2 regions of the Paenibacillus sp. GQ49 genome follow, and region 1 is predicted to be linked to the other one. Evidence: riboswitches for the same ligand, from Rfam matches in the RefSeq annotation. Region 1 holds a riboswitch; the other holds the start of a gene.

Region 1 (5,260 bases):
GCTGGCTTACACGGGGTATGAGGTCATGTTTGTCATAACTGCTTATATGAAAAATCCAAAAAAGAGTAACTTAGCGATGAGCTGGGGCATGTTTATATCCACGCTGATTTACCTAATTACGGTCGTGATGGTTATAGGTAGTCTTTCCCTCGACGGAATCAAAACACGGACTTGGCCAACGTTGGATTTGGTGAGAAGTTTCGAGATTCAAGGTTTGATCTTTGAGCGTTTCGAATCCTTACTATTGGTCATCTGGATTATGCAGATCTTTGCGAGCTTCACGATCACACACTATTGTGCTTCGGTAGGTATTCGGGATTTGTTTCGTACAAAGAAAATCAAAGTCATTATGTATGCTCTTCTGCCGTTGATATATTTGACGGCATTGATGCCGAAAACTGTGGAGGAAACCTTTGCACTGGGTGATATGTTGGGCAACTCATCCGTGCTTTTATTTGCCACTTTACCACTGTTGCTCCTGATAATAAGTCTGATTCGCAAAAAAGGAGGCAAGCATGCATGATTACATTCCGTATGTTGTTACGCTTAGCCGCTGTATTATGCATTCTCTTAACCATATCCGGATGTTGGAGCAGTCGGGAGATAGAGGATCTAAGTGTCTACGTTGGCCTTGGGATCGATATCGGCAAAGAGACGGAATTTGAGAAAAACATTGCTAATCAGGGAGGAGGGTATTCCAAGCAGAACAATGTGACAGCCACGGTACAGATTGCTCCCGGTAAATCCAGCAGTCAGAAGAGCCAACAATCCGGTTCACCTGCTTCTGGTAAAACGTCCTACTCCAATGAACAGCTTACCGGAGATTCCTTGCTGCAAATCTTTCGTCAGTTTGCACTGAGGCGAGATCATCCGCTCATCGGGCATCATCTGAAGGTTATCGTTGTGTCCAAGGATATCGCCAAAAAGTATGGTCTGGACCAGCTGCTGGATTTTGTACTTCGGGATAATGATATTCGTCCTAACTGTCTGGTGCTGATTAGCCATCATCGTGCTATTGATGTACTGACTTCAAATGATCCTTCCCAGATTCCAGCATTTTATCTTACAGGAATTACCGGTAATTCGTACTTGTCCAATAAAATCCTGGACCCCGTTCTACTCTCCAAATTAGATGCACAAATGCAATCCGGTTCCAGCTTTCTGCTCCAAAATGTACTGAACTTCAACGGAGAGGACAAATTCTCCGGTGCCAGTATCTTTGATGGGAAAACGACCAAATTCATCGGTGAACTCAGCCAAACGGATCTAGAAGGGCTATCGTGGATCAGACCTAAAGAAAAAGGAGGCATCTTGAAGACATATAATAAAGCAGGATTCACTGTTGTATATGAAATGAAGAAGAAAAAAACAAAAATAATTCCAAAAGTGGTTGGCGATGATATTTCATTCCATGTAAAGGTCGAATCCGAAGGCTGGTTGATGGAAGATTGGCGTTCGCCCGAAAGAGAGGAAAAAGGGGATTATCTTAAAGAACTAGAAAAAGAATTTGCTGAACTGGCCGAACAACAGATTCGCCAAGTGTTATACAAACTGCAGCATACCTATAAAGTAGATGTTGCGGATTTTCGGGATAGCTTGCGTATCAAGGAACCCAAAACATGGAAAAAGGTCAAAGACGATTGGGATAAAATTTTTAGTACCGTGCCGATCACGTATGAGGTAAAGACCACCATCACCAATCCGGGGTCTTCCACTCAATAGCGAGGTGTGCCATTTATGATTTAAATGTTGACACATTCATGATAGATCGCTATATTAGTAAAAAATCATTTTCTTATCCAGAGAGGTGGAGGGACTGGCCCTTAGAAACCTCAGCAACAGATCTGAAGGATACTGTGCTAATTCCAGCGGGTGAAAGCCTGATAGATAGGAGCGTTTGTTTTTATTTGTCAGTAACGGCGCACTCTTTAGGCAGAGTGGGTCTTTTTTGTTTTTTCTGGATGAAGAAGTAGGGGAGCAGCAGGTATGGAGAACAACAACGACAAAGGGCATTTTCAGCGGAAAATGCAGGCACGGCATGTGGTCATGCTCTCTCTCGGAGGAGTCATTGGAACGGGATTATTCCTCAGCTCAGGTTACACCATTCAGCAGGCGGGACCACTGGGAACCATTCTGTCCTATCTGATTGGAGCCATCGTTGTATATCTGGTGATGCTCTGTCTTGGTGAACTGTCTGTTCATATGCCAGAGACGGGAGCATTTCATAGTTATGCAGCCAAATATATCGGACCGGCAACAGGCTACACGGTGGCTTGGTTATACTGGTTAACCTGGACTGTTGCGCTTGGCTCCGAATTCACAGCCGCCGGATTGCTGATGCAGCGCTGGTTCCCATCGGTGAACGTATGGATATGGAGCGCGCTCTTTGCACTGATGATCTTTCTGTTTAACGCTCTAACGGTGAAATTATTTGCGGAATCCGAGTTCTGGTTCTCATCTGTAAAAGTAGTGACTATCGTAATCTTCATTATTATCGGTGGCGCAGCCATGTTTGGGTTCATTCCCATGGCGGATTCTGAACCGGCTCCATTTCTATCGAATATTACCGCATCCGGGTGGTTCCCTCATGGGGCTACAGCGATATTGATGACCATGCTTGCTGTAAACTTTGCCTTCTCAGGCACCGAGTTAATCGGCATTGCCGCCGGTGAGACGGAGAACCCGGAAAAGACGATACCAAAGGCTATTCATACAACGCTGTGGCGTTTGGTTATTTTCTTCATCGGAACGATTATTATCTTGTCGGCCTTGCTGCCCATGTCGGATGCCAGTGTACTGGAAAGTCCGTTTGTAGCGGTAATGGAGCGGGTGGGTGTACCCTATGCAGCAGACATTATGAACTTTGTTATTCTGACGGCGATTCTCTCTGCTGCCAATTCAGGCCTGTATGCATCTTCACGGATGCTCTGGTCTCTGGCTGACAAAAGAACGATCTCTCCGTGGTTTGCCAAATTGACCAAAAGCGGGGTACCCCTGAATGCACTTCTGATTAGTATGGTGGGTGGTGCGCTGGCATTGCTGTCCAGTATTATTGCGCCAGGTACGGTGTATATTACGCTGGTTTCCATTTCAGGTCTGGCTGTCGTTGCAGTATGGATGAGTATCAGTGCCTCCCAATACATGTTCCGCAGACAATATATCCGGGAAGGACATGCGGTCAAAGATCTGGTCTACCGCACACCACTATATCCGGTGGTACCAATTGTTTCATTTATATTATGCCTGGCTTCATGCATAGGTATTGCCTTTGACCCGACACAGCGAATTGCACTGTATTGTGGGGTTCCGTTTATCGCAGTGTGTTACGCTGCTTATTATCTGACAGAACGTGTGAATAAGAAAAGAGGACAAGTACATGACGCAAGCACAACAGACTAACCCCATAGAACAGATCCTGCGTGAACATCCGGTCATGATTCTGGATGGAGCGTTGGCAACGGAACTCGAACAGCATGGATGTGATCTGGATGATCCACTATGGTCTGCTCGTGTGTTGCTTGAGAATCCGGATGTTATTGTTCAGGTCCATGCAGATTATTTTCGAGCAGGAGCCGACTGTGCGATTACATCCAGTTATCAGGCGACGGTGGATGGTTTCCGCAAGAGAGGGATTGATGAACAGGCAGCACTGGAACTGATCCGCAAGACGGTGGAACTGGCTGCACAGGCGAGAGATGATGTGTGGGCAGAAGTGCAGAGTAGTTTAGTAGGGAGAGAAAGCTCAACAGGTCAGCCTGTAGCAGCTCCTTCGGTACGTTCCCAGAACGTGGAGCACGAGGAGAATATAACAGATCGTACAGTAGATCGCGAAGGAGATTGTCTTCGTCCACGTCCAATTATTGCCGGGTCCGTTGGACCGTATGGCGCCTATCTGGCGGATGGTTCAGAGTATGTGGGACATTACGGCGTGTCGGATGAGACGCTTGTCGCATTTCACCGTCCGCGTATGGCGGCGTTGATTGAAGCGGGTGCAGATATTCTGGCGTTTGAGACGATTCCTTCCTTGCAGGAAGCACAGGTGCTGGTTGATTTACTGAAGGAGTTTCCTCATGCGTATGCCTGGTTATCTTTTTCTTTAAAAGACGGGACAAGCATCAGCGAGGGCACACCGCTTGAGGTATGTGCACAGAAGTTTGGCTCCGAGCCGCAGGTTGCGGCGATTGGCCTGAACTGTGCTCCGATGGAAGTGGTGACGGAAGCAGTGGGCATTCTCAGCCGTGCGAGCGACAAACCTGTTATTGTGTATCCGAACTCGGGAGAAGTATACGATGCAGTGACGAAGACGTGGACTGGACAGGGTACTTGTGGCAGCATGAGTGATGCTTCGGAGCAGTGGGTTGCTGCGGGCGCTAAAATCATTGGTGGCTGCTGCCGAACAACGCCACATCAGATTGGTGCACTTGCGAAGAAATGGCGGAAATAGTTCATATCATGATAACAAGCCCTTCCACATCCTGTAGAGGTATGGAAGGGCTTGTTTTATTGTGTTAAGGCATCCTTATTACATTATTCGATAACCAGCATACGTGGCGATGCTTCCCGAATGATTCTCGAAGAGAACCATGAGCCAAGACTGGCTGCAATGATGCTTAGACAGGTGAACAGTACCATTCCACCCCAATGCAGGATCAGTGGAAGTTGTACGATACCATAACCGGAAAGGACCATTTCGAGTAGAAGAGGCAGCAGATATACGCCGACGAAAATACCCAGTATGGCTCCCACGGAGGACAGTATGAACATTCCCATGGTGAGCGACAACCGGATTAGGCGAGATGTCATTCCCAGCGATTTGTATATTCCGTACGTTCTGCTTTCTTTACGAATATTGATTCTACAGGTACTGAAAATAATGATGAACGTCACAGTGATAAACAGCAATCCAATCAGGCTCATCGGATAGATCAGGATGTTCGCGGCTTCCGCGTAAACGGAATCAAGCAATGTCTTCTGAGTAACTACCGAAGCAAAATCTTTAAATTGCTCATTTAATTCCGAGGCAACCTTATCCGCTTGTGCCATATCGTTCACATTGATAAAGATAACATCAAATTCACTATAACCGGGGTTTACACTTCTCATGGCATCAATGGTGATTCTGCCTGAAACAGACATGTTGGCGATCGCCTGATAGATTCCTGTAATGAGGAATGTACGCTTTTCTCCATCAATATAGATATCGATAAGATCACCGAGATCTTTATTTGATGTGTTGGCTACACTTACACCAAGGGCAATT
Region 2 (5,260 bases), on a different contig from region 1:
AAACTCGTTCCCGCACATACTGTGGCTTCACTCATTGAATATTCCCATCGCGCTGTAAGTGCACTGGCTGGACTGTTGTCCATTGCCTCGTTTGTGGCTTTTCTGCGGTTTGGCAAGTCACGCCGTGACCTGCAATTGTTTTCTTTCTTAACTCTGGTATTTGTTATCGTCCAGGGAATCATGGGGGCTTTTGCCGTCGTCTTCTCCCAATCTTCAGCAGTCATGGCACTGCATTTCGGCTTTGCACTGATTGCTTTTGCCAGTTCCCTAATGATGGCCTTAGGCATAAGGCAGGAGGCCAAAGATGGCGGATTGGAGCGCCTGAATAAATACCCTCGGGTCACTAAAAGATTCAGGAATCTGGTCTGGTTCTCCACCATTTACACATATCTCGTGGTATACACGGGTGCATTTGTGAGCCACACGGATTCTGCAGGCGGATGTTCCGGATTCCCGCTCTGTAACGGGCAGATTATTCCTGAGCTTTCAGGTGGGGTAGCGGTTGCTTTTGCTCACCGTGCAGCAGCTGCGTCGCTCGTGATTGTTATTGCAATTCTGGGTCACTTCGCTTACCGTAATCATCCGGACAACAAGGAAATGCGTACTATTGGTGTGGTATCCGTTGTTCTTATTCTGATGCAAGTAGTCATTGGTATTTTCATGATGGTGACAATGAACCGTCCGGAAGTATACATGTTCGTAGCTCTTGCTCATATGCTGGATATCGCCATATTGTTCGGAGTCTTAACGTATATGAGTTTCCTGGTGTACAAGCTGCATCGCCCGGCTAATCGTTTTTAAATATGAAAGTCCACCATCCAGTGATGTACATCATTGGACAGGTGGACTTTGTTTGATGTCAGGGGGATCAGGGCAACCTATGGCAAGCAGCAATTACACGGAATGAATGATGTGTTACGTTTACGGTGAAGAATTCTTGTTGATTTGGAAAAGAGGAGGTTAGATATGCTGCGAACGTTGTTGGGGGAAAAGCCACGTATAAACGAAGGTAAATTGAAGGCAGCGATGGACGCAATGGCGCATACGCTTGAGCTATTTCAGCGACAAATGCATGTGGACCATGATCCCACGCATGACTATCGGAAGCTGTATGTGTGGACGCAGGGACTCATCTCCTCACTGGATGAACTGGAGCAAAGCTGTTTCGCCGCTGCTCATTTTCGCAAAAAGGTCGTTGCAGGTTCAACGGACGATATGACGCCGACTGAAAAAGCCGAGTATGCCCGATATATTTATTTCTACAAAGATGGTTTTATCCGCTGCTTTGCCATTCTGGATAAAGTGGGCACGGTATTAAATGAAATATTCCAGCTGAATACTTCCAATACCAAAGCGCATTTTTCTTATTTTACGGTGTTAAGGCAGTTCGATTATGCGAGGGAGCATCATGATCTTGCGTTGCAATTAATACAGATCAAGGACTCTTATCGTGAACCGATGAGCAAGCTGCGCAAGCGACGTAATATGGAAATTCACTACATGAACTCAGAAATGCACGATGACCTGTGGCAGTTACACCAGACCTTGCAAGGTAAAGTGAAATTGGAGGATCTGAATCAGCATGTGCAGGAAATGCGTCAGGGCGTGGATATGGTCTGTGAAACGTTAACAGCCTCTTATCGTTATATCAACAAAATATGGAAAAGAAATAATTCCCTTTGACAAATCGGAATACTTGGAATATACTGAGTTTCAATCAGAATGTTACAGTGACAAAGATTGAACTGATATTTCAAAAGTTACGTTCACATTATAAAGCATAAACTACATGAACTTATAAAATCCTACAACAACATATTTCTTATCGAGAGCGGCGGAGGGACAGGCCCGATGAAGCCCGGCAACCGATTTGTAACGACATGATACATGTATCATTCGTTATAGATGTTAGGTGCTAATTCCTACAAAATGGTGCGAGACACGATTTTGGCAGATGAGAAGGTATATTCTTTCACGTGAAGAGCCCTCTTTGTATCTGCAAAGGGCTCTTTTTTTGTACTTTAAGGGGAGTTTTCCTTTAGATCGGGTAAAGATACATGTAGGTGGTTGGAAAGGGGCAAGTGCGATTGATTGAATTAAAAGGTTTAACGAAAACGTACGGCAAAGGGGCAAAATCTACAACAGCGTTGTCCGAGCTGAATTTGAGCATCCAAAAGGGCGAAATCTACGGAGTGATTGGCCATTCCGGAGCGGGCAAAAGCACATTGATTCGCTGTATTAATTTGCTGGAACGGCCTACGGAGGGTGAAGTATGGGTTGACGGAATCAACCTGACTGAACTGAGCAAAACCGAATTGCAGCAACAGAGACGCAAAATCGGGATGATTTTTCAACACTTTAATCTGTTATCCTCGGCAACGGTATATGACAATGTAGCTTTTCCACTAAAACTTGTGAATACACCCAAGGAAGCCATTGATCGCAAAGTGAAGGAAATGCTGGCACTGGTTGGTCTGGAGCACCATAGCAGCAAATATCCGGCTCAATTATCAGGTGGCCAGAAACAACGTGTAGGGATTGCAAGAGCACTTGCAAGTGATCCGAATGTACTTCTCTGTGATGAGGCTACTTCGGCACTTGATCCGCAGACGACAAATTCAATCCTGAAGTTATTACTCGACATTAATGAAAAGTACAACCTCACGATTGTACTGATTACACATGAGATGCATGTCATTCAGAACATCTGTGACAAGGTGGCTGTCATTCATCAAGGTGGCATTGTGGAACAGGGACCTGTAACAGACGTGTTCCTGAAGCCGCAACATGCGATTACGCGGGACTTCATGATGCGTGACCATGAAGCTGGACTTGCTCTGGAAGAGACCGCTCTGGCGAATGCAGGCGTTGAATTGCAGGCAGGTGTTGCTTCCAAACTTGTGAAGATATCTTTTCTGGGTAACAAAACATATGAAGCGATTTTGTCCAGAACGGTACGTAAAACGGGAGTGGATTTTGCCATCCTGCAAGGTACAATCTCTACGATCAAACAGGTTCCTTATGGACAGCTGACCGTTCGGTTCGAGGGTGATTCAAATGCGATTGATCGGACGATATCAGAACTAACCGCTGAGGGACTTGATGTGGAGGTGCTTCGTTAGATGGATTTTTCAACCGTACGTTGGGAAGAGGTTGGTAAAGCTTCCATAGAGACACTGCAAATTTTGGGTGTATCAGGCTTGTTCACCGTAATTTTTGGTTTACCGCTCGGAGTACTGCTGTTCATGACAGCTCGATCTGCTTCGATCAAATCACGGACGGTGTACATTATATTGTCCTTGATTGTGAATATTTTGCGCTCAGTCCCATTTATCATATTGATTGTTGCTCTTATTCCATTCACTCGTTCACTCGTCGGTACAGCTACAGGAGTGTTAGGTGTTATACCACCTTTAGTTATTTCAGCAGCTCCTTACTTTGCTCGATTGGTGGAGACGACATTGCGAGAAGTTGATCGGGGTGTCATTGAAGCGGCACAGTCGATGGGTGCATCGACCGGACAGATTGTAAGACGGGTATTACTGCCTGAAGCGTTACCTGGTTTGGTTGCTGGGATAACCATTACCATCGTTACGCTTGTCTCTTACACGGCGATGGCGGGTATGGTTGGTGGTGGAGGTCTAGGAACGTTGGCAATCAACTATGGGTATTATCGTTATCAAAATGAAATCATGATCATATCCGTAGTGTCGATGATCATTCTAGTGCAAATTCTCCAGATGGCTGGAGATCGCTTGGTTACATTTTTCACCAGGAAATAACACATAGATAACATGATGGTTATGCAATAATGCGGACGCCACATGACAAAAATGATTAGAGAAGGGGTTTTACACATGAAAAAATGGTCTTTTGCTTTACTTAGTCTTATGTTGATTGCGGTTCTCGCAGCTTGCGGAAACAACAAGGACGCCGATAGCGGCGCAGACAATTCAGCAGGTGCACCACGTACAGTTGAATTGAAAGTTGGAGCTTCACCTACACCACATGCAGAGATTCTGGAAAGCATCAAGCCTGAACTGGAAGCACAAGGTATTCGTTTGCAAGTCGTTACGTTCAATGACTATGTACAACCCAATCAGCAACTTGCTGATAAAAAATTGGATGCGAACTTTTTCCAGCACCAGCCTTATCTGGACACAGAGAATAAAGAACGTGGATTCAACCTCGTTTCTGTAACACCTGTTCATGTTGAACCTTTTGGTGGATACTCCAAGAAGATTAAGTCTTTGGATGAATTGGCTGACGGCGCAAAAGTAGCAATTCCAAATGACCCATCCAATGGTGGACGTGCACTGTTGTTGCTCGCGAAGGAAGGTATTATTACGCTGAAAGACAACACAAATATCTCATCTACGATTCAAGATATCACAGCCAATCCGAAGAACCTGGATATTATTGAGCTGGATGCAGCCATGATGCCTCGTCAATTGGATGAAGCGGATCTGGTATTCATCAACGCTAACTATGCGCTTGAAGCGAACCTGAATCCGGCGAATGATGCTTTGCTGATCGAAGATCTGCAAGGTAACCCATACGCAAACATCCTCGTTTCCCGTGAGGACAACAAGGATGCAGATGCAATCCAAAAACTGGCTGCTGCTCTGCACTCCGAAGAAGTGAAAACATTCATCAAAGAACGTTATAAAGGTGCAGTTGAACCTGCAACTGAATAATTCACAATATGTATGATATGATGTGAAGCTATTAACAATAAGCCGTATATCTCTCCAGAAGAGATATACGGCTTATTTTATGTTTTCTAAGTGGGTGCGTGCTGACGTGGGGATCAACATAAGTCAGAGTTTTTCCGATTTATCCGCGTTGGATGGACGCCCAGATTGGCGGTAGTAGGATAATTCATTCTGATCAGCATACTGCTGTTCATCAGCTTCTTGCAGGTACGTCCTCTCGGAGGGAGAGAGTTTCTCTTCTTCTCCGTGTGAGCTTTTGATCTTGTATCTGATCCAACCGATTAACCCAAGGACGACAACGAGGATCAAAGCCCATCCCTTTTTGAGCAAAAGAAGAGCACTGAATTTCTGGGAAGTCGTGTACCCGATCCCGCCCATCAGAAGACTGTTGAGCCCTATGGTGGATGTTTTGTCAGTCGAAGCATTGTACTCCTCGTAGGTATATCCTGCATTGATGCTAACATACCACGAGCCGAATTCACTATTGCTAGTTAAGCTTCCGATTTCATTCCCATTAGGCTTCCCATCGCTGTTAAGTATCGAGC

What was found. A riboswitch is a leader RNA that binds a small molecule or an ion and turns the genes downstream of it on or off. The one in region 1 is predicted to bind S-adenosylmethionine.
Region 2: linked by a shared signal. The riboswitch ahead of AC6CIF_RS26525 (methionine ABC transporter ATP-binding protein) and the one ahead of mmuP (S-methylmethionine permease) in region 1 are both predicted to bind S-adenosylmethionine.

Annotation. Positions count from the first base shown of each region.
Region 1 covers NZ_JCAXEL010000007.1:228,759-234,018, reverse strand. The annotation lists gene AC6CIF_RS15280 (GerAB/ArcD/ProY family transporter) at 1-523, shown strand, start outside; gene AC6CIF_RS15275 (Ger(x)C family spore germination protein) at 520-1,722, shown strand; SAM riboswitch class I at 1,793-1,894, shown strand; gene mmuP (S-methylmethionine permease) at 1,987-3,399, shown strand; gene mmuM (homocysteine S-methyltransferase) at 3,377-4,444, shown strand; gene AC6CIF_RS15260 (ABC transporter permease) at 4,528-5,260, opposite strand, start outside.
Region 2 covers NZ_JCAXEL010000021.1:88,511-93,770, forward strand. The annotation lists gene AC6CIF_RS26515 (COX15/CtaA family protein) at 1-801, shown strand, start outside; gene AC6CIF_RS26520 (Cthe_2314 family HEPN domain-containing protein) at 967-1,683, shown strand; SAM riboswitch class I at 1,820-1,961, shown strand; gene AC6CIF_RS26525 (methionine ABC transporter ATP-binding protein) at 2,088-3,122, shown strand; gene AC6CIF_RS26530 (methionine ABC transporter permease) at 3,123-3,782, shown strand; gene AC6CIF_RS26535 (MetQ/NlpA family ABC transporter substrate-binding protein) at 3,858-4,697, shown strand; gene AC6CIF_RS26540 (hypothetical protein) at 4,821-5,260, opposite strand, start outside.